2 regions of the Streptomyces sp. HUAS TT11 genome follow, and region 2 is predicted to be linked to the other one. Evidence: riboswitches for the same ligand, from Rfam matches in the RefSeq annotation. Region 2 holds a riboswitch; the other holds the start of a gene.

Region 1 (11,064 bases), 1.5 Mb from region 2:
GATCTGCACCCACGTCGGTTGCCCGATCTCCCTGTACGAGCAGCAGACGCACCACGTCCTCTGCCCGTGCCACCAGTCCACCTTCGACCTCTCCGACGGTGCCCGGGTCATCTTCGGCCCGGCCGGTCACGCCCTGCCGCAGCTGCGCATCGGCGTGAACGCGGACGGTTACCTCGAGGCGCTCGGCGACTTCGAAGAGCCCGTCGGTCCTGCTTTCTGGGAGCGCGGATGAGTACTGCATCGACCAACCCGAACCCCGCCGGGGACGCGGCGGGCGGCTCGCGCGGACGGGCACCCGCCGGCGAGCGCCTCGCGGACTGGGCCGACGGCCGCCTGGGTGTCTACACCCTGGCCAAGTCCAACATGCGCAAGATCTTCCCCGACCACTGGTCGTTCATGTTGGGCGAGGTCTGCCTCTACAGCTTCCTGATCATCATCCTCACGGGTGTGTATCTGACGCTGTTCTTCCACCCGTCGATGAACGAGGTGGCGTACCACGGCAGTTACGTGCCGCTCCAGGGCCAGATGATGAGCGAGGCGTTCAACTCGACGCTGCACATCAGCTTCGACGTCCGCGGCGGTCTGCTGATCCGGCAGATCCACCACTGGGCGGCGCTGGTCTTCCTCGCCGGCATGTTCGTGCACATGATGCGCGTGTTCTTCACGGGCGCGTTCCGCAAGCCGCGTGAGATCAACTGGGTCTTCGGCTTCCTGCTGTTCGTCCTCGGCATGTTCACCGGCTTCACCGGCTACTCGCTCCCGGACGACCTGCTCTCCGGCACCGGTGTCCGCTTCATGGAGGGCGCGATCCTGTCCGTGCCGATCGTCGGCACGTACCTGTCGTTCTTCCTCTTCGGCGGTCAGTTCCCGGGTGGCGACTTCGTGGCCCGGTTCTACTCGATCCACATCCTGCTGCTGCCGGGCATCATGCTCGGTCTGGTGGTCGGCCACCTGATCCTGGTCGTCTACCACAAGCACACGCAGTTCGCGGGTCCCGGAAAGACGAACAACAACGTCGTCGGCATGCCGCTGATGCCGGTCTACATGGCCAAGGCCGGAGGCTTCTTCTTCCTGGTCTTCGGTGTCATCGCGGCCGTCGCTGCGGTCGCCCAGATCAACCCGATCTGGGCCATCGGCCCCTACCGTCCGGACCAGGTGTCCACCGGCGCCCAGCCCGACTGGTACATGGGCTTCTCCGAGGGCCTGATCCGTGTGATGCCGGGCTGGGAGGTCAACTTCTGGGGTCACACGCTCGTCCTGGGCGTGTTCATCCCGCTGGTGATCTTCCCACTGGTCCTCGTCGCGATCGCGGTGTACCCGTTCATCGAGGCCTGGGTCACCGGCGACAGGCGCGAGCACCACATCCTGGACCGCCCGCGCAACGCCCCGACGCGTACCGCCTTCGGTGCGGCGTGGATCTCCTGGTACTTCGTGCTGCTCGTCGGTGGTGGAAACGACCTCTGGGCGACGCACTTCCACCTGTCGATCAACGCGATCACCTGGTTCGTCCGCATCGCCTTCTTCGTGGTGCCGGTCCTCGTGTTCATCGTGGCCAAGCGGATCTGCCTGGGTCTGCAGCGCCGCGACCGCGACAAGGTGCTGCACGGCCGCGAGTCGGGCATCATCAAGCGGCTGCCGCACGGTGAGTTCATCGAGGTGCACGAGCCGCTCAGCCAGGAGCAGCTGCACACGCTCACCTCGCACGAGCAGTACCAGCCGGTCGAGATCGGCGCGACGGTCGACGAGAACGGCGTCGAGCGGAAGATCAAGGGCTCGGAGAAGCTGCGCTCCAAGCTGAGCGGCGCCTACTACGGAGACGCCAACCAGATCCCCAAGCCCACGGTCGAGGAGTACAAGGAGATCACGAGCGGCCACGGCCACCACTGATCGCTGCGCGCGCCACGCCACGGTCGAAGGGCCCCGTCCAGTCATGGACGGGGCCCTTCGCCGTGTCCCGGGCTGGATAGGGTGGAGCTGTTCGACAACCCGAGCCCCATGTCGGGGCCACCACCCAGGAGCGGCTTATGAGCGCTGTGAACCCCGCCGGAGGCGACACCGCGGCGGTCCGTTCCTGGCCCCAGGTACTGAACGGGCTGCTCGAGGGCCGTGACCAGAGCGCCGACGACACGGCCTGGGCGATGGACCGCATCATGCGGGGCGAGGCGACCGATGCCCAGATCGCCGGCTTCGCCGTGGCGCTGCGTGCCAAGGGCGAGACGGTCGCGGAGATCACCGGGCTCGTCCGGGCGATGTACGAGCACGCGAACGTCATCGAGGTGCCGGGGCCGACGGTCGACATCGTCGGTACGGGCGGTGACGGCGCGAAGACCGTGAACATCTCCACGATGTCGTCGATCGTGGTGGCCGGTGCGGGCGCCAAGGTCGTCAAGCACGGCAACCGGGCCGCGTCCTCGGCGTCCGGGGCCTCGGACGTGCTGGAGAAGCTCGGTGTCAATCTGGAGCTGCCGGTGCACCGGGTGGCCGAGGTGGCCGAGCGGGCCGGGATCACCTTCTGTTTCGCGGTCAAGTTCCACCCGGCGCTGCGGCACGTGGCGGCGGCACGCGGACAGCTCGGCATCCGTACGACGTTCAACGTCCTGGGCCCGCTGACGAACCCGGCGAAGGTGAAGGCGCAGGCGGTCGGGGTCGCCGACCCGCGGATGGCGCCCATCGTCGCCGGGGTCCTCGCGGAGCGCGGCAACTCCTCCCTGGTGTTCCGGGGCGACGACGGCCTGGACGAGCTGACGACGACGTCGACGTCCCGGGTGTGGGTGGTCCGCGACGGCAAGGTCACCGAGGAGTCCTTCGACCCGAGGGACGTCGGTATCGAGCTGGTGCCGGTGGAGGCGCTGCGCGGCGCCGACGCCTCCTACAACGCCGAGGTCGCACGGCGGCTGCTCGACGGTGAGACGGGCCCGGTGCGGGACGCCGTGCTGCTGAACTCCGCCGCGGCCCTCGTGGCGCTGGAGCAGGCCGACGGCCCGCTGGTGGACCGGATCCGGGCCGGCATGGCGAGGGCGGCGGAGTCGATCGACTCGGGAGCGGCCAAGAGCGTCCTGGACCGCTGGGTGGCCGCGAGCCACGCCTAGCACCACCGCTCCGGGCGGGCCGCGGTCTCTTCCGCCGCGGTCCGCCCGAGGTGTCTTCGGGCCCTGTCGCGGGGCACGCTCGTCGCCGGGGCACCGCCCTGTCCGGGGCGCCCCCCGCGGTCCTCGGTGCATCCCGGTATCCGGACAGAAGTTGCAGCCGATCGATCACCCCTCTAATGTCCTGCGCAGGTCATGAGCGACAGCCATTCGGCCCCGGCCGGCTGTCCGGCAACCCTCCGTCCGTGGCGGGGTGCCCCGGGTGAGGACCAGGCCGTAGGCAGCGAGGTCTGCGGCAAGCGCGGACCCCTCGCGTCACCAGGGGTCCTGGTCGTTCGAGGGAGCCTTCCGTGAGCAAGCGAATGCGCTAGGGCCGCAGAGCCCCGCCTCCGCATCCCCTTTCACCCCTTCGTGTGCCGTCGACCCCGTCATGCGCTGTCCTGCGCACCGTCCGGCACGGCGAATCCACCTGTCCTCACGGGAGTGCACCCATGTCCGTCTCCACCGTTGCATCCGACCGGTCCGTCTGTTCCCCGCTGCCCGTTCTCGGACGGGATGTCACCGTCCCGCTCGTCACCGGCGGCGAAGTCACCTACGCCGCGCTCGACTACGCGGCCAGCGCCCCGGCGCTCCAGCGGGTCTGGGACGACGTGGCGGCCTACGCCCCGTACTACGGCAGCGTCCACCGCGGTGCCGGTTACCTCTCGCAGCTCTCCACCGACCTGTTCGAGAACGCCCGCGGGACGGTCGCCGAGTTCCTCGACTGCCGGGAGGACGACCAGGTCGTCTTCACCCGGTCCACCACCGATTCGCTGAACCTCCTGGCCGCCGTGGTCCCGGCCGGCTGCGAGGTCTTCGTCTTCGAGACGGAGCACCACGCGTCGCTGCTGCCGTGGCGGGACGCCCAGGTCACCTACCTCGACGCCCCGAACACTCCGGGGCAGGCCGTCGAGACCCTGGAGCGCGCCCTGGCGCACCGCGCACCTTCCCCGGCCTCCGGCCCGGCCCTGGTCTGCGTCACCGGCGCGTCCAACGTCACGGGTGAGCTGTGGCCGGTGCGCGAACTGGCGGCGGCCGCCCATGCGCACGGCGCCCGTATCGTGCTGGACGCCGCCCAGCTGGCTCCGCACCACCCGGTGTCGGTCCGCGACCTCGACGTCGACTGGGTCGCCTTCTCCGGGCACAAGCTGTACGCGCCCTTCGGGGCGGGAGTCCTGGCAGGCCGCGCCGACTGGCTGCGCGATGCCGAGCCGTATCTCGCGGGTGGCGGCGCCAGCCGCAAGGTCACTCGGCGTACCGACGGGGGAGTGGACGTCGAGTGGCACGAGAGCGCCGCGCGGCACGAGGCGGGCTCGCCCAACGTCATCGGCGCCTACGCGATCGCCTCCGCCTGCAAGGCTCTCACCGAGGCCGGCTTCGACACGCTGGTGGCCCGCGAGCGGCAGCTGATCCGTATCGTCGGGGAGGGGCTCGCCGAGGTCCCCGAGGTGAAGGTGCTGTCCCTCTTCGGTGACGACTCGCCCCGCGTCGGCGTCATCTCCTTCGTCGTCGAGGGCTGGAACAGCTCCCACTTCGCCGCCGCGCTCTCCGCGGAGTACGGCATCGGTGTCCGCGACGGCCTGTTCTGCGCCCACCCGCTGGTGCGTACCCTGCTGGGCAGCGACCCGCAGACCCAGGGCGAGTGCGGTGCACCCGAGGCCGCGCCCGGGGAGAAGTCCCTCAACGCGATCCGCGTCAGCTTCGGCGCGGGCACACCCGACGAGCACGTCGAGCGGTTCGTCCGCGCGGTCAAGGAGCTCGTCAGCGACGGCGCGAAGTGGAACTACCGTACCGAGGGCGGTCGTTGCGTGCCGACGGTGTGATCCACCGACGTCCGGCGGTTCAGCGGGGGACGAGCCCCGCGGGCCGCGGGCGGGGCCGGCGGCACGGACCCCGAGGGCGAACGGCCGTGAACGGCCGAGGAGTTCATGGACGGTCCCGGCCCGCGCGACACGGTGGCGCGGCCGGGGCCCGACGGACCGGGTCTCCGGTGCCGATACCCGTGCCTCGTCGCGGCGCCGGCCGCGGCGGGCGGTGATTGCCGGGGGTGCTGCTCGCCGCGCGTGGGGGAGTCGCCGGCCGGAGAGGCACTCTCGGCCGTGGCCGGGCGGGCTTCGGACGTCGGCCGGCACTACGGGAAAGGGCTCGGCGGATACCGCGGAGGTGTGCCGCGGCCTCGCGGAAGATCACTGCGGGGGCGGCTGCCCCTGCCCGGCCGGGCAGGAGGGTGCCTCGAAGCCGTGTGCACCGACGGGACGCGGGGGCCCTGTCCACATGGCCGCCGTCAAGGGCGTCACCGCTTCGGACGTACCGGTCTAGTTGTCGAGCCCGATCGCGAACGCGGCCTCCAGGTCGTGCTGGGAGTACGTGCGGAAGGCGACATGCGTGTCCGTGGCCAGTACGCCCTGGATCTTGCTGATCCGGCCGGGGATGACGTCCGCAAGGTCGTCGTGGGCCTTCACCCGGACCATGGCGATCAGGTCGTAGGTGCCGGTGACGGAGAAGACCTCGCTGACACAGTCCAGCGCGGCGATCGACTCGGCGATCTCGGGGATCCGGTCCACGCTGGTCTTGATGAGGACGATCGCGGTGATCACGGCTGGTGTTCTCCCTCGGGGGCCTGGGCTGGGGGTTTCACCCTACTCGTACGGCCGTAGCGCACCCAGGCGTAGCCGAAGCCCAGCGTGAAGCCGACCAGGTGCGCCAGATAGGCGACCCCCGGCCCCTGCGCGGCACGGCCCGCAGCCATCCACTGAAGGCTCGCCCAGAAGGGCAGCACGACCCAGGCCGGGAAACGCAGCGGCAGGAAGAGCAGGAACGGGAAGAGACTGGTCACCCTGGCCTTGGGGAACAGGAACAGAAAGGCGCCGAGGACCGCGGAGATGGCTCCGGAGGCTCCGACCAGCGTCTGCGCCGACTCGGCGTTGGCCGCCGCGTACCCGAGCAGCGCCAGGTAGCCGCAGCCCAGGTAGAACAGGGCGAACTCCAGGTGGCCCATCCGCTCCTCGGCCATCGCCCCGAAAACGTAGAGGAACAGCATGTTGCCCAGCAGATGCACCCAGCTGCCGTGGACGAACAGCGCCGTCGCGGGGGTGAGCGCCGCCCGCGGCGCCCCGCTGAACAGTTCCACGGGCACGACCCCCCAACGGGCGAAATAGGACCGCTGGGCGGCCAGCAGTTCGTCCCCGGTGCCGTAGGCCGGATTCAGTCCCGCGGCCGGCCCGATCAGGAAGACCAGACAGCACAGGACGATCAGCCCGTACGTCACCGGCGCCGACTGCGCCCGCAGCGCTCCGGCGGCCACCCTCCTCCAGGTGCTGATCATGGGACAGAGCATGGCGTAACCGGACCGATCCATGCAGAGTGCCTCGCCGCACGGACGGACGGGCGGCGAGTACCCGCCAGGCCGTAGGGTTACGAGCCACACGCTCCAGGGAAACTGGCGCATCACGGAGACTGGAAGAAGGAAGAGCGGCCACGATGACGGTTCCCCTCCCGACCGAGACGACGCGCTGGCGCTGCACCCTCTGTGGAAACCTCACGCGGTTCGACGTCACCCGCTCGTCGAAGGTCGTCGAGTATGTACACCTCGATCTCGCCGGGGAGCCGAAGGTCGAGGAGCGCGAGGTGGTCAGTGAGACCATCGAATCGGTGCGTTGCCGCTGGTGCAACGCCCTGGATCAGGTGGAGCTCGTGGACAGGCCGGGCGCCGGCTCCTGAGGGAGGCGGTCCCGCACGGACAGTGGGGTGACGGATGGTGGAGACCACAGGCGGGGAGCCGGCCGACGGCGCCGCTGAGGTGCTCGACCGCCCGCTGCCCGACGGCGTGCGCCGCCGTGTCGTGCAGATCGTGTCGGAGAGCTTCGGCGGTCTGACCCTCGGCGAACTGCCCGTCCAGCTGCGGCAGTATGCCCGGTTCACCCCGAACCGCCGGGCGAAGTTCGCCGGCAACGCCATGGCGTCGGCCCTGGAGACCGATGCGGTGTTCCGCCAGCGCATCGGGGAGAAGCTCAGGGAGACGCAACCGGAACTCGCCGACGCCCTCGACTCCGGTTCGCCGCCACCTGCCGCGGACCCGCTCGACGTGGCGGCCGCGGCCTACGTGCTGCGCCCGGCCGGCTGGGTGAAGCTGGTCACCGCCGCCGGGGAGGAGGCCCAGCGGGCGAACGCCGAGCGCGCGGACGAGGAGAGCCGGGCCGAGCTGGAGCGGCTGCGTGCCGAGTTGACGGCCGCCCGGGCCCAGACCCGCACCGAGACGGAACGGTTGCGCTCGGAGGCCGAGTCCTCCCGCAAGGAAGCCGAATCGCTTCACCGCAAGTTGCGTGCCGCCCTCAGCGACGTCAAGCGCGGCGAGGCGGCCCTGCGCAAGGCCCGGGTCGAGATGGACTCCGTACGGGCCGAGGGGCAGGCGCAGTTGTCCGCCGCCGAGAGCGAGGCCCGGCGGCTCAGGGCGCGACTCGGTGAGGCGGAGGCCGCCCTGGAGGCCGCCCGTAGAGCGGCTCGCGAGGGCCGCAGTGTCGAGGACATGCGGGTCAGGCTGCTGCTCGACACGGTGCTGGACGCCGCCCAAGGGCTGCGGCGGGAACTGGCGCTGCCGCCGGTGTCCGTACGGCCCGCCGAGACCGTGGACGCGGTCGAACCAGGACGAATGACCCCGAAGGACATCGCCGCCCGTGCGCTGTCCGAGAACGATCCCGCGATCCTCGACCAGTTGCTCGCGCTGCCTCAGGCGCATCTGGTCGTCGACGGCTACAACGTCACCAAGACCGGCTATCCGCAGATGCCGCTGGAGAAGCAGCGGCTCAGGCTCCTCGGGCAGCTCTCCCAGCTGGCCGCGCAGACCGGGGCCGAGGTGACGTGTGTTTTCGACGGGGCGGAGCTGGCCGCCCCCGTGCTGCTCGCGCCGCCGCGCGGGGTGCGGGTGCTGTTCTCCAAACCCGACGTGACCGCCGACGAGTTGATCCGCCAGCTGGTGCGCGCGGAACCCCCGGGCCGACCGGTCATCGTGGCTTCGACCGACCGCGAGGTGGCCGACGGGGTCGCGAGGGCGGGCGCGCGCCCGGTCGCGTCGATCATGTTGCTCAAGCGACTTTCCAGGGCGTAACGGGCAAATCGGTCGCAGCCTGCGGCTTGCGCCGAACATCCCATGGGTAACCAACGCACCAAGCGCAACGTCCGTGCGGCTTGCCCGAATTGAGCGGATCGCCACGCAACGTAGTGTCAAGGCGGTATCACTGCACGTGAGTTCCGTGCAAAGAATGCATTGCGTGACCGAGATTTTCCCGCTCGGGATTTGAACTGATCACAGAGAGGTCACTAGGGTCGGGCTTCGAACCTCCGCACGGGCGATCACTCACAAGGGGTGGTTGGCGGCGGAGGGGCCCGCCCACCGGCGTGTCGGTAGGCGGCTGAAGGAAGAAGGAGCTCGCCTCCGTGGCGTCCCACCGTCGACCCAAGCAGCCGAGCCGCGCACGTGTGACCGTGCTCACCACCGCAGCGGCCGCAGCCGTTGTCCTCAGCGCCCAGGCGGCCAACGCCGCCCCCAGCGCCAAGCCGAGCAAGGACGAGGTCAAGTCCAAGGTCGACAAGCTCTACGAAGAGGCGGAGAAGGCCACCGAGGCCTATGACGGGGCCAAGGAGAAGCAGGACAAGCTGGAGAAGGACATCTCCACCCTGCAGGACAAGGTCGCCCGGGGTCAGGACGAGCTCAACCAGCTGCGCGACGGCATCGGCACGATGGCCAGCGCCCAGTACCGCAGCGGCAGCATCGACCCGTCCATCCAGCTCTTCCTGTCCGCGGACCCGGACGACTACCTGGACAAGGCGTCGACGCTGGACCAGTTGAGCGGTCAGCAGGTCGAGGCGCTGAAGAAGATCCAGGAGAAGCAGCGCGAGCTGGCCCAGGAGCGGCAGGAAGCCACCGACAAGCTCAAGGACCTCGCCTCCACCCGCACCGAACTCGGCAAGAAGAAGAAGGAAGTCCAGGGCAAGCTCGCCGACGCGCAGAAGCTGCTCAACAGCCTCACCGCCCAGGAGCGTGCGGCCCTCCAGGCCGACCAGGCCCGCGCCAGCCGCGACAGCATGCGCAACGCCCTCAACGGCTCCACCGCCTCGGCCTCCGGCCGCGCCGGAGCGGCCTTCGCCGCCGCGCAGAGCGTGATCGGCTCGCCCTATGTCTACGGCGCCTCCGGCCCCTCCTCCTTCGACTGCTCCGGCCTGACCTCCTGGGCCTACGCCCAGGCCGGTGTCTCCATACCGCGGACCTCCCAGGCCCAGGCCAACGCAGGCACCCGTATCTACAGCCAGAGCGACCTCAAGGTCGGCGACCTGGTCCTCTTCTACGGCGACCTGCACCACATCGGCCTCTACGCGGGCAACGGCCAGGTGCTGCACGCCCCGCACACCGGTGCCTCGGTGCGCTACGAGTCGATCGGCAACATGCCGTTCCAGTTCGGCGTCCGGATCTGACCGCCTTCCCGGGCGGTCCACACCCGCCCGAACGAGGGAATTCCAGCGGCTCCCGCTGACCCTGTGCCCCGCCTATGACCTGCGTCAGGGCGGGGTTTCGCATGGTGTGTGCCCATCGCGCCCTTTGTTCCAGGAGTGATCGCCCGGCTACTGTCTGCCGCGTTTCCCCCGCCGAGCGGCGGGGGTTGTCAGCGGAAGGGAGTGCGACCGGACGTGGGGTCCCATCGCCGCCTTGCACCATCCGGCCTCGGCCGGGGACGTGGCGCCACAGCCGCCGTCGTGTCCGCCGCCGCGGCTGCCGCGGCCCTCGGTGCCGTACCGGCGCACGCCGCGCCTCGTGATCACCGGGCCACCGTGGACCGGCTCTACCTGGAGGCCGAACAGGCCACGGAGGCGTACAACGCGGCCGGGGAACGCGCCGGTTCGCTGCGCCGGCAGGTCGGCCGGGCCCAGGACCGGATCGCCCGCCAGCAGGATCGTGTCAACGCCATGAGGGATGTGCTCGGCACGCTCGCGGGGGCCCAGTACCGCTCCGGCGGCCTCGCCTCCTCCCTGGAGTTGCTGTTCTCCGACAATCCCGCCGACTACCTCGAGAAGGCGGCGGCGCTCGACCGGATCGGCGTTCGCCAGTCCGGGCAGTTGAGGGAACTGCGGGGTGCCCTGCGGGAACTGGCCGAGGAGCGCACGGTGGTGGCGGACGAGCTCGCCGCGCTGGAGAAGACCCGCAAGGCCGTCGCCCGTCACAAGAAGGACGTGGAGCGCAAGCTCGCCGCGGCGCAGCGCATGCTCAACTCCCTGCCGCCGGCGGAGCGGGCGGCCTACGAGCGGGTGTCCCGCTCCGGCGGCGGCATGCCCGACCTCGCCGACGCGGTGCCGCCGGGTCCCCGGGCCGCCGCGGCCGTCGCCGCGGTCCGCTCCGCGCTCGGCCGGCCGTATGTGTGGGGTGCCAGCGGGCCGCGCAGCTTCGACTGTTCGGGCCTCATGCAGTGGTCGTACGCCCATGCCGGAATCGGGCTGCCCCGCACGTCGCAGGCGCAGCGCCACGCCGGCCGCCGGGTCCCGCTCTCCCAGGCCCGGCCCGGAGACCTGGTCGTCTACCGCGCGGACGCCAGCCATGTGGCGATGTACGTCGGCAACGGCCGGGTCATCCACGCACCTCACCCCGGGGCCGCGGTGCGCTACGACCCGGTCGGGATGTTGCCGATCTCGTCGGTCATCCGACCCTGAACGCGACGGCGATACACCCTCCGACCGGCGCGTACGATCGTGAGGTGGCTGGTCGCAGACGGGTGCCGGGGGTCGTGGCGGGCTGTGTGGTGCTCCTTGCCGGACTCGTCGGCTGCTCAGGCGGCTCCGGTACGGACGCCCAGACCGCAGCCGTGCAGCAGGTGCTCGACCGGCGGGCGGCGGCGATCCTGGACGGGGACCGCTCGGCGTTCCTCGCGACCGAGGCGGTGTCCGGTGACGCCGA
Region 2 (11,064 bases):
TCAACAAGGGCACCAACACCATCAGGATCTCCTGCGAGCAGGGGAACCAGTGCAACGCCAACTTCGACCAGCTCTGGCTGACCAAGGGCTGGGCGAACAAGTAGCCGCGCGGGGCCGGTGAAGCCCCGCGCCGAGCACGTCTCACGCCGCGGCGTTGTGCGGGGTGACGATCACCCGCTCCAGCAGCTCCTCATAGGTCCGGCGGTCGAACTCGCCCGCGACCGGGGCCAGTACGGTCGCCGCGGACACGGCCACGGCCCGCGCGAGGCGGGCCGGCCACGGCAGCAGGTCCACCAGGCCGGACAGCAGGCCCGCGACCGCCGAGTCGCCCGCTCCCGTCGGATTGCCCCGGACCCGGCTCGGTGGGACGGCGCGCCAGCGGCCCTCCGCGTTCACCGCGAGCAGGCCCTCCGCGCCCAGCGAGGCGACCACGGTGTGCGCGCCGCGTCGTCGAGCGTCCCTGGTGGCCTGCAACGGTTCGTGGGAGCCGGTGAGTTCGGCAAGCTCGTCGGCGTTCGGCTTGACCACGTCCGGGCGGGCGGCGACACCCCGGCGCAGCGGCTCGCCGCTCGTGTCGAGCAGCACGGGAACGCCCGCAGCCCGTGCGGTGCGCACCAGTTGGGCGTACGCGCCCACCGGCACCCCCGGCGGCAGGCTGCCGCACAGCGCCACCGCCGCGGCCGAGGACACCAGGTCCCCGTACGACTCCAGGAAGGCGGACCACTCGGCGGGGGCTATCACCGGGCCCGGTTCGTTCAGTTGGGTGGTGTCGCCGGTGGTCTGGTCCACGACCGCGATCGTGCGCCTGGTCGCCCCCGCCACGGGGACGAGCGCGTCCACCACCCCCGAGGTGTCGGCGAGTTGGTCCCGGAGCGAGCGGCCCGTCGTGCCGCCGGCGAATCCCGTGGCGGTCACCCGGTGGCCGAGCGTCGCGAGCACGCGGGCCACGTTCAGCCCCTTGCCGCCGGGGCGTTCGATCACCTCGGTCACCCGGTGCGAGGCGTGCGGTCGCAACGCCCGTACCCGATAGGTGATGTCGAGAGCGGTGTTCAGCGTGACCGTGAGGATCACCTGGGGGACCTCCCTCGAAGTCAGGCGGCGTGATCCGTGGAAACGGGATTCCAGAATGCGCTTGCCGGCGGCGTGTGCGGAGGCTCGATCATGCCAAAAGAGTCGGCGGTCGGCCCAGTCCCCCGAGCCGACCGCCGTATGCCAACATGCGGATGAATCACCCCAGTTGGGGATCGACCACCCACTCGCCGCGGCGCATCACACCCTTGAGCTCGAACTCGGCGTCCAGCAGTACCAGGTCGGCGTACTTGCCCGGCTCCAGCGAGCCCACCCGGTCGTCGATGCCCAGCAGCTTCGCCGGGTTGGCCGAGATGGCCGCCACCACGTCCTGCACCGGCAGCCGGTCGACGGTGACGGCCCGCCGGAACGCGCGATCCAGGGTGAGCGTCGAGCCCGCGATCGAACCGCCCTCCACCAGCCGCGCCACACCCTCACTCACCTCGACCTCCAGCGGGCCGAGCAGATAGCGCCCGTCGCCGCTGCCGGCCGCGTCCATCGCGTCCGTGATGAAGGCGACCCGCCCGGCGCCCGCATGGTGGAACGCCAGCTGGACGGTGGCCGGGTGCAGATGTGTGCCGTCGTCGATCAGCTCGACCGTGATCCGCTCGTCCTCCAGGAGCGCAGCGATGGGGCCGGGGGTGCGGTGGCCGAGCGGCGGCATGGCGTTGAAGAGGTGGGTGGCGACGGTGGCGCCGGCGTCGATGGCCGCCACCGTCTGCTCGTAGGTGGCGTCCGTGTGCCCGATCGCCGCGATCACGCCGTGTTCGGCGAGCAGTCGCACGGAGTCGAGGCCGCCGGGCAGCTCGGTGGCGAGCGTGACCATTTTCGCGTGGCCGCGGGCGGCGTCGACGAGCTTGCGGACCTCGGCCGGATCCGGGTCGCGCAGCAGTTCCTCGGAGTGCGCTCCCTTGCGGCAGGGGGAGATGAACGGCCCCTCGAAGTGGATGCCGGCGATGTCCCCCTGCTCGGCGAGTTCGGACAGCAGCCCGGCCTGCCCGACGAGGAAGTTCATGTCGTCGGTGACGGTCGAGGCGACGACGGTGGTGGTGCCGTGCAGCCGGTGGGTGCGCACGGCCGTCAGGGCCTCGTCCGCCGTGCCCGAGAAGGACGCGCCGCCACCGCCGTGGTTGTGGATGTCGACGAAGCCGGGGACCAGCCAGTGCCCCCGCACGTCGACGCTCTGCGCGTGCGCGGCGCCCTGCGCGGCGATCCGCGTGCCCTCCACGGCGACGCGGCCGTTGTCCACGATCCCGGTGGGCAGCACCACCCGGGCACCGGCGAGAACCTTGCTAGTGGCCATCAGGTGGTTACCTCCGAAGGGTCGGTGGATTCGAGGAGATCCCAGGCGAGGAGTCCCGCGCCCAGGCATCCGGCGGTGTCCCCCAGCGCGGCGGGGACGATCGACGGCAGCTTCTGGAAGGTGAGCCGCCGCCGGACGGCGTCCCGCAGCGGTGTGAACAAGGTTTCCCCCGCCTCGGCGAGCCCGCCACCGATGATCAGGGTGCGCGGGTCCAGCAGGGTGAGCGCGGTGACCAGACCGTCCGCGAGCGCGTCCACGGCCTCCTGCCACACTCGAACGGCGTTCGGCTCCCCGGATGCGACGGCCTTCGCGCAGTCCGCGGCGTCCGCATCCGGCTGCCCGGAGGCCGCGGCCCAGGCCTCGCTCACGGCCGCCGCGGACGCGTACCGCTCCAGGCAGCCGCGCTGGCCGCACGGGCACGGGGCCCCACCGGGCCGTACGACGACATGGCCGATCTCTCCGGCGAAGCCGTGGGCCCCGGCCTCGACGCGGCCGCCGATGCCGATGGCGCCCGCTATGCCCGTGCCGAGCGGCACGAACAGGAAGCGGTCCGCTCCCTTGCCCGCGCCGACACGACCCTCCGCGAGACCGCCGGTGCGCACATCGTGGCCGAGGGCGACGGGCGCGCCGTCGAGCCGGCGGCTGAGCAGATCGCGCAGGGGTACGTCGCGCCAGCCGAGGTTCGCCGAGTAGGCGGCGACACCGCGCTCGGCGTCGACGATCCCGGGCACGGCGACGCCGGCCGCGGCGGCGGGCACACCGAAGTGCCGCTCACCGTGGGCGCTCAGCCCGGCGGCGAAGTCGAGGATCGACTCCACCACGGCCTCCGGCCCGCGCTCGCGCCCGGTCGCGCGGCGTGCCTGGTGGAGCAGCTCACCCCCGGCCCCTACCAGGGCGGCCTTCATCCCGGTGCCGCCCACGTCGAGCGCGATGACATGTCTCACGGAGACAGTGTGGCTCCTGGACCCGCAAGAGGTCTAGTCCACTTACATGGTGTAGACCTTATGTCGATATTCCACATGGCGAGACAGCAAGGTTGGTCAAGAGCAGTGCAGCGGGGCAGGACGTGCAGGCCGGCATGGCGAAAGGGACTGATCGCGGGGGTGTCCGCGATGGGTGTGACAGGGGCGCTGGCCGGCTGCGGAGGGCCGGCCGGCTCGGATGATGTGACGTTGCGGCTGGTGGCCGCGGACTACGGGCAGTCGTCGGCGGACAGCTCCAAGAAGTACTGGGACGGTCTGGTCCGGGGCTTCGAGGCGCGGCACCCGGGGACCAGGGTCGACGTGAGCGTCTACTCGTGGAACGACGTGGACCGCAAGGTCAAGGACATGGTCGCTTCGGGCCACGCACCCGACATGGCGCAGATCGGGGCGTACGCGGACTACGCGGCGGCGGGAAAGCTGTACCAGGCCGAGGATGTGCTCTCGATCCCGGTCCAGGCGGACTTCGCCTCGGAGCTGAGCGACGCGGGAAAGGTGAACCGGGTCCAGTACGGCATGCCGTTCGCGGCGTCCACCCGGCTCCTCTTCTACAACAAGACGCTGTTCGCGCAGGCCGGCATCACCGCGCCGACGACCTGGCGCGAACTGGCGGCGGACGCGCGGGCGCTGAAGGCCAAGGGGGTGAAGTTCCCCTACGCGCTCCCGCTGGGGCCGGAGGAGGCCCAGGCGGAGACCATGCAGTGGCTGCTCAGCGGCGGTGACGGATACCTGGACGGTTTCGGCTCCTACAACCTCGACTCCACGCAGAACGTGGCGACCTTCACCTGGCTGAAGGACGAACTGGTCGACAAGGGGCTGACAGGGCCCGTGGAGCCGGGGAAGCTGAACCGTGCCGACGCCTTCGCCGCCTTCACCCGCGGTGAGGTCGGCATGCTGAACGGCCACCCCTCCCTGATGAAGGCAGCGGCGGCCAAGGGCGTGAAGTTCGGCATGGTGCCGATGCCCGGCGTCGGTGGCCGGGCGAAGTCCACGATGGGCGTGGCCGACTGGATGACGGCGTTCAAGCAGAACGGCCACCAGGACCGGATCCGCGACTTCCTCGACTACGTTTACAGCGAGAAGAACGTCCTGGCGTTCTCGCGCGAGTACGACCTGCTGCCGGTGACCAACTCCGCGCAGGAGACGATGTCGGCGTCGCACCGGGACGCGGACCTGGCGCCCTTCCTCGAGGAGCTGCCGAGCTCCGAGCTGTACCCCGTGGGCAAGACGTCCTGGGCCGCCGTCAGCGCCGACATCAAGAAGCAGGTGGGCAAGGCCGTCGGTCCGGGAGGCAGCCCGGCGGTGACCCTGGGCGCGCTGCAGCGGGAGGCCGTGACGGCGGACGGGTCCGCCGGCTGACGGGGCGGTGTCGGCCCTTCCGGCTACGGTTCCCCCATGGACGACCTCACTGCCCGGGACAAGGCCATCCTCGCGCTGGAGGGGCGCAGTTTCACCGGGCCGGGGGCCAAGGAGCGCGTCATCCGTGAGCAGCTCGGCCTGGCCCCCGTCCGGTACTACCAGCTGCTCAACGCCCTCCTCGACGACCCGAGAGCCCTCGCGCACGCCCCCGTCACCGTCAACCGGCTGCGCCGCATCCGCGCGTCCCGCCGCGCCGAGCGCTGAGCGGGACGCGCGGGGCGGCGCGCCAGGAGTGAGGCCGGGCCCGCGTGGATAGGGTCGTCCCATGGGCAGCCACACGGACTCCTTGCCGACGCCCGCCACACCGGCCGGGCGGGACGGACTCGACGCGATCCTCACCCGGCCCGGGCGGGCCGTCCTCGCCTTCGACTTCGACGGGACGCTCGCGCCGATCGTCCCCGACCCCGACCAGGCCCGTGCTCACCCGGACGCGGTGCCCGCCCTCGCGGCCCTCGCCCCGAAGGTGGCCGCCGTCGCGGTCGTCACCGGGCGCCCCGCCGACGTGGCCGTCCGCTACGGCGGCTTCGCCGAGGTGCCCGGACTCGAACACCTCGTGGTCCTCGGCCACTACGGCGCCGAACGCTGGGACGCCCGCACCGGCACCGTCGACGCTCCCGCCCCCCACCCCGGTGTCGCCGCCGCCCGTGCCGAACTCCCCGCGCTCCTCGAGGCGATCGGACCCCGTGAGGGGACGTGGATCGAGGAGAAGGGGCGGGCCGTCGCCGTGCACACCCGTCGTGCCGGGGATCCGCAGGCCGCATTCGAGGCCCTCCGCGATCCACTGACCGGTCTCGCCGCCCGCCACGGACTGATCGTCGAACCCGGCCGGTTCGTCCTGGAACTGCGCCCACCGGGCATGGACAAGGGAGTGGCCCTGCTGGAGTACGCCCGTGAGATCGGCGCCGGGGCGGTCATGTACGCGGGCGACGACCTCGGCGATCTCTCCGCCTTCGCCGCGGTCGACAAGCTCCGCTCCGACGGCGTCCCCGGTCTGCTGGTCTGCAGCGGCAGCGACGAGGTCACGGAACTGGCGCAGCGAGCGGACCTGGTGGTCGACGGGCCGCCGGGGATCGTACGGCTCGTGCGGTCACTGGCAGACGGGATCGCGTGAACGAGCCCGGCCGGTGGCGGCCCCGTCACGTCTCCAGGGCGGCCAGCTGATCGAGGAACCACCGTGCCGGCGGAAGTGCCGTGGCCTGCGCGGCGAGCCGCTTCGTCCGCTCGGCGCGCTCGCCCGTCCCCATCGACAGCGCCTCGTGCAGCGCGGTCGCCATGCCCCCGATGTCGTACGGGTTCACGGCCACCGCGTCCTCGGACAGCTCCTCGAACGCCCCGGCCTCCCGGGACAGCACCAGCGCGCAGCCCTCGTCGGAGACCACCGGGACCTCCTTGGCGACCAGGTTCATGCCGTCCCTGATGGGGTTCACCAGTGCCACGTCCGCCAGCCGGTAGGCGGCCAGCGAGCGTGCGAAGTCGTCCTTCACATGCAGCTCGACGGGGGTCCAGTCCGGCGTCCCGTAGCGTGAGTTGATCTCCGTCGCCACTCGCTGGACCTCGGCCGTGTAGTCGCGGTAGACGGCCAGGTCCTGGCGGGAGGGGTAGGCGAAGGCGATGTGGACGACCCGTTCGCGCCACTCCGGACGCGATTCCAGCAGCTCCTGGTAGGCCAGCAGTCCCCGCACGATGTTCTTGGACAGCTCGGTGCGGTCCACCCGCACGATCGTCCTGCGCGGGCTGCCGTCGGGGGCCGAGCCGATCTGCTTCCGCAGTGCCGCCATCCGCTCGTCCACGTCCGGCCGGTGGGCCCGCTGCCGCAGGAAGTCGGCGTCCGCGCCCAGGCCGTGGACGCCGATGCGGGTGCCGGAGGGAATGCCGGGACCGAGGACCGCGTGACAGCAGTCCGTGAACGCGTCCGCCCAGCGCTGCGTGAGGAACGCCGCCCGGTCCGCGCCGAGGATCCCACCGAGCACCTGCGCCGCGATGTCGTCGGGCAGCAGACGGAAGTACTCCGGCGGCGCCCACGGCGTGTGCGAGAAGTGGCCGATCCGCAGATCGGGCCGCAGACCGCGGAGCATCCGGGGGGCCAGGGTGAGGTGGTAGTCCTGGATCAGCACCGCCGCTCCCTCACCCGCCTCCTGCGCCAGTGCCTCGGCGAACGCGCGGTTGTACGCCTCGTATGCCGCCCACTGGCGCCGGAACTCCGTTCCGAAGGCCGGCTCGAGCGGCGTCTGGTAGAGCATGTGGTGCACGAACCACAGCACCGAGTTGGCGATGCCGTTGTACGCGTCCGCGTGCACCTGCGGGTCGATGTCCAGCATCCGGACACGCCGGTCGCCGGTGTCGGCCGTGTCGAGCGCGCCGCCCGTCCGCCGCACGGCCTCGCGGTCACCGGCGCCCAGGGCGGAGCAGACCCAGACCGCGTCCGTGTCCGGGCCGATGGCCGAGAGCCCGGAGACCAGCCCGCCCCCGCCGCGCTTGGCGGTGAGCCCGCCGGACTCGTCCAGCGCGTACGAGACCGGGCCGCGGTTGGAGGCGACGAGTACGGATGCCGCATGCGTGGAAGCCATGCCTCGAAACCTAGCCCGAGCTCAAAACGCTCAAACGTTCCCGTCGGCCGTATGCGGAGCCGTATACAAGGGGTTCTGCCGCGGTCGCGAACCGTCGCCGGCGGAGCGGGTTCCTCAGGCCGCCTTGTGTTCCACGTACTCCTCGATCTCCGCCATGGGCGGCCGCTCCTCCGTGTCCACCCGATACGTGCGCGGCTCGAAACCGCCGTCGCCCCGCTCGAACTGGATGAGGGCCGGACGGATCAGATGGCCGCGGGCCAGGCGCAGCTGTGCGGTGCGGTAGATCGAGGCGGCCATACGGCCCAGCGCCTGCCCGTCCTGGTGGCGGTGCTTGCGCACGCCCACGTCGACCTGGGCCAGGGCGTCGAGCCCCACCAGGTGCAGGGCGTCCACCAGGATGCCGAGCTCCACCCCGTACCCGACCGGGAACGGCAGCCGTTCCAGCAGCGAGCGCCGGGCCGCGTACTCGCCGCCGAGCGGCTGCACGAAGCCGGCCAGTTGCGGCCAGTGCATGTTGAGCAGCGGGCGGGCCATCAGTTCGGTGACACGCCCGCCCTGTCCCGCCGCGCCGCCGAGCGGACGGTCGTACATCGCCTTCACCAGGTCCACGCCCGGGTCGGTGAGCAGCGGGCCCACGATCCCGGAGACGAAGTCGGACGAGAACTCCCTGAGGTCCGCGTCGACGAAGCAGACGATGTCCCCGCGGGTGACGAGCAGGGAGCGCCACAGGACCTCGCCCTTGCCGGGCACGGCCGGGATGCGCGGCAGGATCGTGTCGCGGTGCACCACCTTCGCTCCGGCCGCAGCGGCGACCTCGGAGGTGCGGTCGGTGGAGCCCGAGTCGACGACGACGATCTCGTCGACGAGCGGAACCCGCAGCACGAGGTCGCGGCGGATGGCGGTGACGATGTCGCCGACCGTCTCCTCCTCGTTGAGCGCGGGCAGCACGACACTGACCGTCGAGCCCGAGGCGCGCTTCGCGGCCAGGATCTGGTGGAGCGGGCGCTCGGTGACGGACCAGGAGCGGGTGCTCAGCCAGCGCTCGACTTCTTCCAGCACAGTCTGCTGCTCCTCACGTTCGGACGGCGGTGGTGGCAGTAGAGATCTTCGAGCGGTGTGTTCCCGTCGGTGCGGGTGGGTGTCCATCTCGCGCTTCGGACGACTCTCTCAACTGTCCTGGCCTTCGGTTACAGTCTTGAACAACGCCGGTGACCAACGCATGTCGGGGGTCGCGGTGGCTCATAACAGGTAAAACAACCGCATACAGCTCATCCAGAGGGGCAGAGGGACACGGCCCGATGAAGCCCCGGCAACCCTCCAGCCGGTCTCGTAGATCAGTGTTGATCACTGCGCGAGGCTCCCGGCTCGGGAAGGTGCCAATTCCGTCTTACGGCGAGATGCGTCGTGAGGAAGATGAGGAGAAAGGGCCTCGCCTGACATGGCTGTGCAGACAGTTGCAAGCAGCACCGACTCTGTGAACCTCGGACCCGCAGCGGCGCTGTCCTGCCGCGAGTGCGGTCACCGGGTGCCGCTCGGCCCGGTCTTCGCCTGCGAGGAGTGCTTCGGCCCGCTGGAGATCGCGTACGACTTCTCGGGTTACGACACCGAGGAATTGCGCAAGCGGATCGAGGCGGGTCCCGCGAACATCTGGCGCTATGCGCCGCTGCTGCCGGTCCCGGCGGACGTCGCCGACAAGCCGAACCTCAACCCCGGCTGGACCAAGCTCGTCCAGGCCGACAACCTGGCGCGCGAGTTGGGCGTCACCGGCGGGTTGTACGTGAAGGACGACTCCGGCAACCCCACGCACTCCTTCAAGGACCGTGTGGTCGCCCAGGCGCTGGAGGCGGCGCGAGCCTTCGGCTTCACCACGCTCTCCTGCTCCTCGACCGGCAATCTCGCGGGCGCGGTGGGCGCCGCGGCGGCCCGTGCGGGCTTTCGCTCCTGTGTCTTCATCCCGCACGACCTGGAGCAGGGCAAGATCGTCATGGCCGCGATCTACGGCGGCGACCTCGTCGGCATCGAGGGCAACTACGACGACGTGAACCGCTTCTGCTCCGAACTGATCGGCGACCCGGCGGGCGAGGGCTGGGGCTTCGTCAACGTCAACCTCCGTCCCTACTACGCGGAGGGTTCCAAGACGCTGGCGTACGAGATCGCCGAGCAGCTGGGCTGGCGGCTGCCCGACCAGATCGTGGTCCCGATCGCCTCCGGCTCGCAGCTGACGAAGATCGACAAGGGTCTGCAGGAGCTCGTCAAGCTCGGGCTCGTCGAGGACAGGCCGTACAAGATCTTCGGTGCGCAGGCCGAGGGGTGCTCGCCGGTGTCGGTGGCGTTCAAGGCGGGCACCGACGTGGTACGGCCGCAGAAGCCGGACACCATCGCCAAGTCGCTCGCGATCGGCAATCCGGCGGACGGCCCGTACGTCCTGGACATCGCCCGCCGCACGGGCGGCGCCGTGGAGGACGTGACCGACGCGGAGATCGTCGACGCCATCAAGCTGCTGGCCCGCACCGAGGGCATCTTCGCCGAGACGGCGGGCGGCGTGACCGTCGGCGTCACGCGCAAGCTCATCGAGAACGGCGTCCTCGACCCGGCGAAGACGACGGTCGTCCTCAACACCGGGGACGGCCTCAAGACGTTGGACGCCGTGGCCGGAACCGGGCTCACCGCCACGATCCGCCCGAACCTCGACTCCTTCCGCGAGGCCGGGCTCGCGTAAGCGCCCGTCCCCGCCAGCCGCACCCCGACCGGAGGTCACACCCCATGAGCGTCAACGTCCGCATCCCCACCATCCTGCGCACCTACACCGCCGGCCGGGCCGAGGTGACCGCCGAGGGCCGGACCCTCGCGGAGGTCATCGCCGACCTGGAGAAGAACCACGTCGGCATCGCCGCCCGGGTCCTGGACGACCAGGGCAAGCTGCGCCGTTTCGTCAACGTGTACGTCAACGACGACGACGTCCGCTTCGAGCAGGGTCTCGAGACGGCGACGCCGGACGGCGCCGGCGTCTCCATCATCCCGGCCGTCGCGGGTGGCTGACGGTGGTTCAGCCGACCGATCGTTACCCTCGGTAATGCGCGTCACCGAGAGTTCATCGAATTGCCCTCTCCGTGAGACAAGCGGAGGGGGCAATTCTGCATGGTTGAGCGAGGTACAGTTGGGGAACGCGTTCCCGCTCTCTCCGCCGGGCGCCTCCGGTCGCTGCCGCGCACCCGATAAGAAGTAGCCAAAGTGCGCAGGGCTTTTGCGCCATTCATTCCTTTTGTAGGGCCCGACTTGCCCTGAATTCGGACGAATTCTTCGTACATTCCCGACCGGTCATGCCCTGAATTCTCGTCCGATTGACCTGTTGCAGACGGCAGTTGGACAGATACATTCAGCCGCGGTCGACGCGTTCCGGCGCACGCCCCCAACCGTTGGGGGGTGAGGTCTGACCCGGATCCGCGAAGTGTGGATCTGTGCAAGGGCCAGTAATAGGGGAGTTAGGCATGGCTCAGGGCACCGTCAAGTGGTTCAACGCGGAGAAGGGGTACGGCTTCATCGCGGTCGACGGTGGTGCGGATGTTTTCGTCCACTACAGCGCGATTCAGATGGACGGCTACCGCACCCTCGAAGAGGGCCAGCGGGTCGAGTTCGAGATCTCGCAGGGTCAGAAGGGGCCGCAGGCGGACATGGTCCGACTGGCCGGCTGAAGCACGCGCCGACGACTGAACTGATCGACGTGTCG

Evidence for each region. A riboswitch is a leader RNA that binds a small molecule or an ion and turns the genes downstream of it on or off. The one in region 2 is predicted to bind S-adenosylmethionine.
Region 1: another riboswitch for S-adenosylmethionine. It lies ahead of ACSHXN_RS29335 (aminotransferase class V-fold PLP-dependent enzyme); the one in region 2 lies ahead of thrC (threonine synthase).

Annotation. Positions count from the first base shown of each region.
Region 1 is NZ_CP196184.1:6,573,041-6,584,104, forward strand. It holds gene qcrA (cytochrome bc1 complex Rieske iron-sulfur subunit) at 1-232, shown strand, start outside; gene qcrB (cytochrome bc1 complex cytochrome b subunit) at 229-1,887, shown strand; gene trpD (anthranilate phosphoribosyltransferase) at 2,025-3,089, shown strand; SAM riboswitch class IV at 3,278-3,394, shown strand; gene ACSHXN_RS29335 (aminotransferase class V-fold PLP-dependent enzyme) at 3,578-4,948, shown strand; gene ACSHXN_RS29340 (Lrp/AsnC family transcriptional regulator) at 5,441-5,722, opposite strand; gene ACSHXN_RS29345 (rhomboid family intramembrane serine protease) at 5,719-6,450, opposite strand; gene ACSHXN_RS29350 (hypothetical protein) at 6,606-6,845, shown strand; gene ACSHXN_RS29355 (NYN domain-containing protein) at 6,880-8,229, shown strand; gene ACSHXN_RS29360 (C40 family peptidase) at 8,559-9,593, shown strand; gene ACSHXN_RS29365 (NlpC/P60 family protein) at 9,807-10,820, shown strand; gene ACSHXN_RS29370 (hypothetical protein) at 10,865-11,064, shown strand, end outside.
Region 2 is NZ_CP196184.1:5,054,478-5,065,541, forward strand. It holds gene ACSHXN_RS22690 (CBM35 domain-containing protein) at 1-104, shown strand, start outside; gene ACSHXN_RS22695 (1-phosphofructokinase family hexose kinase) at 142-1,071, opposite strand; gene nagA (N-acetylglucosamine-6-phosphate deacetylase) at 1,229-2,371, opposite strand; gene ACSHXN_RS22705 (ROK family protein) at 2,371-3,315, opposite strand; gene ACSHXN_RS22710 (ABC transporter substrate-binding protein) at 3,484-4,710, shown strand; gene ACSHXN_RS22715 (DUF3263 domain-containing protein) at 4,747-4,974, shown strand; gene otsB (trehalose-phosphatase) at 5,036-5,881, shown strand; gene ACSHXN_RS22725 (alpha,alpha-trehalose-phosphate synthase (UDP-forming)) at 5,907-7,337, opposite strand; gene ACSHXN_RS22730 (glucosyl-3-phosphoglycerate synthase) at 7,452-8,396, opposite strand; SAM riboswitch class I at 8,603-8,757, shown strand; gene thrC (threonine synthase) at 8,776-10,056, shown strand; gene ACSHXN_RS22740 (MoaD/ThiS family protein) at 10,101-10,376, shown strand; gene ACSHXN_RS22745 (cold-shock protein) at 10,826-11,029, shown strand.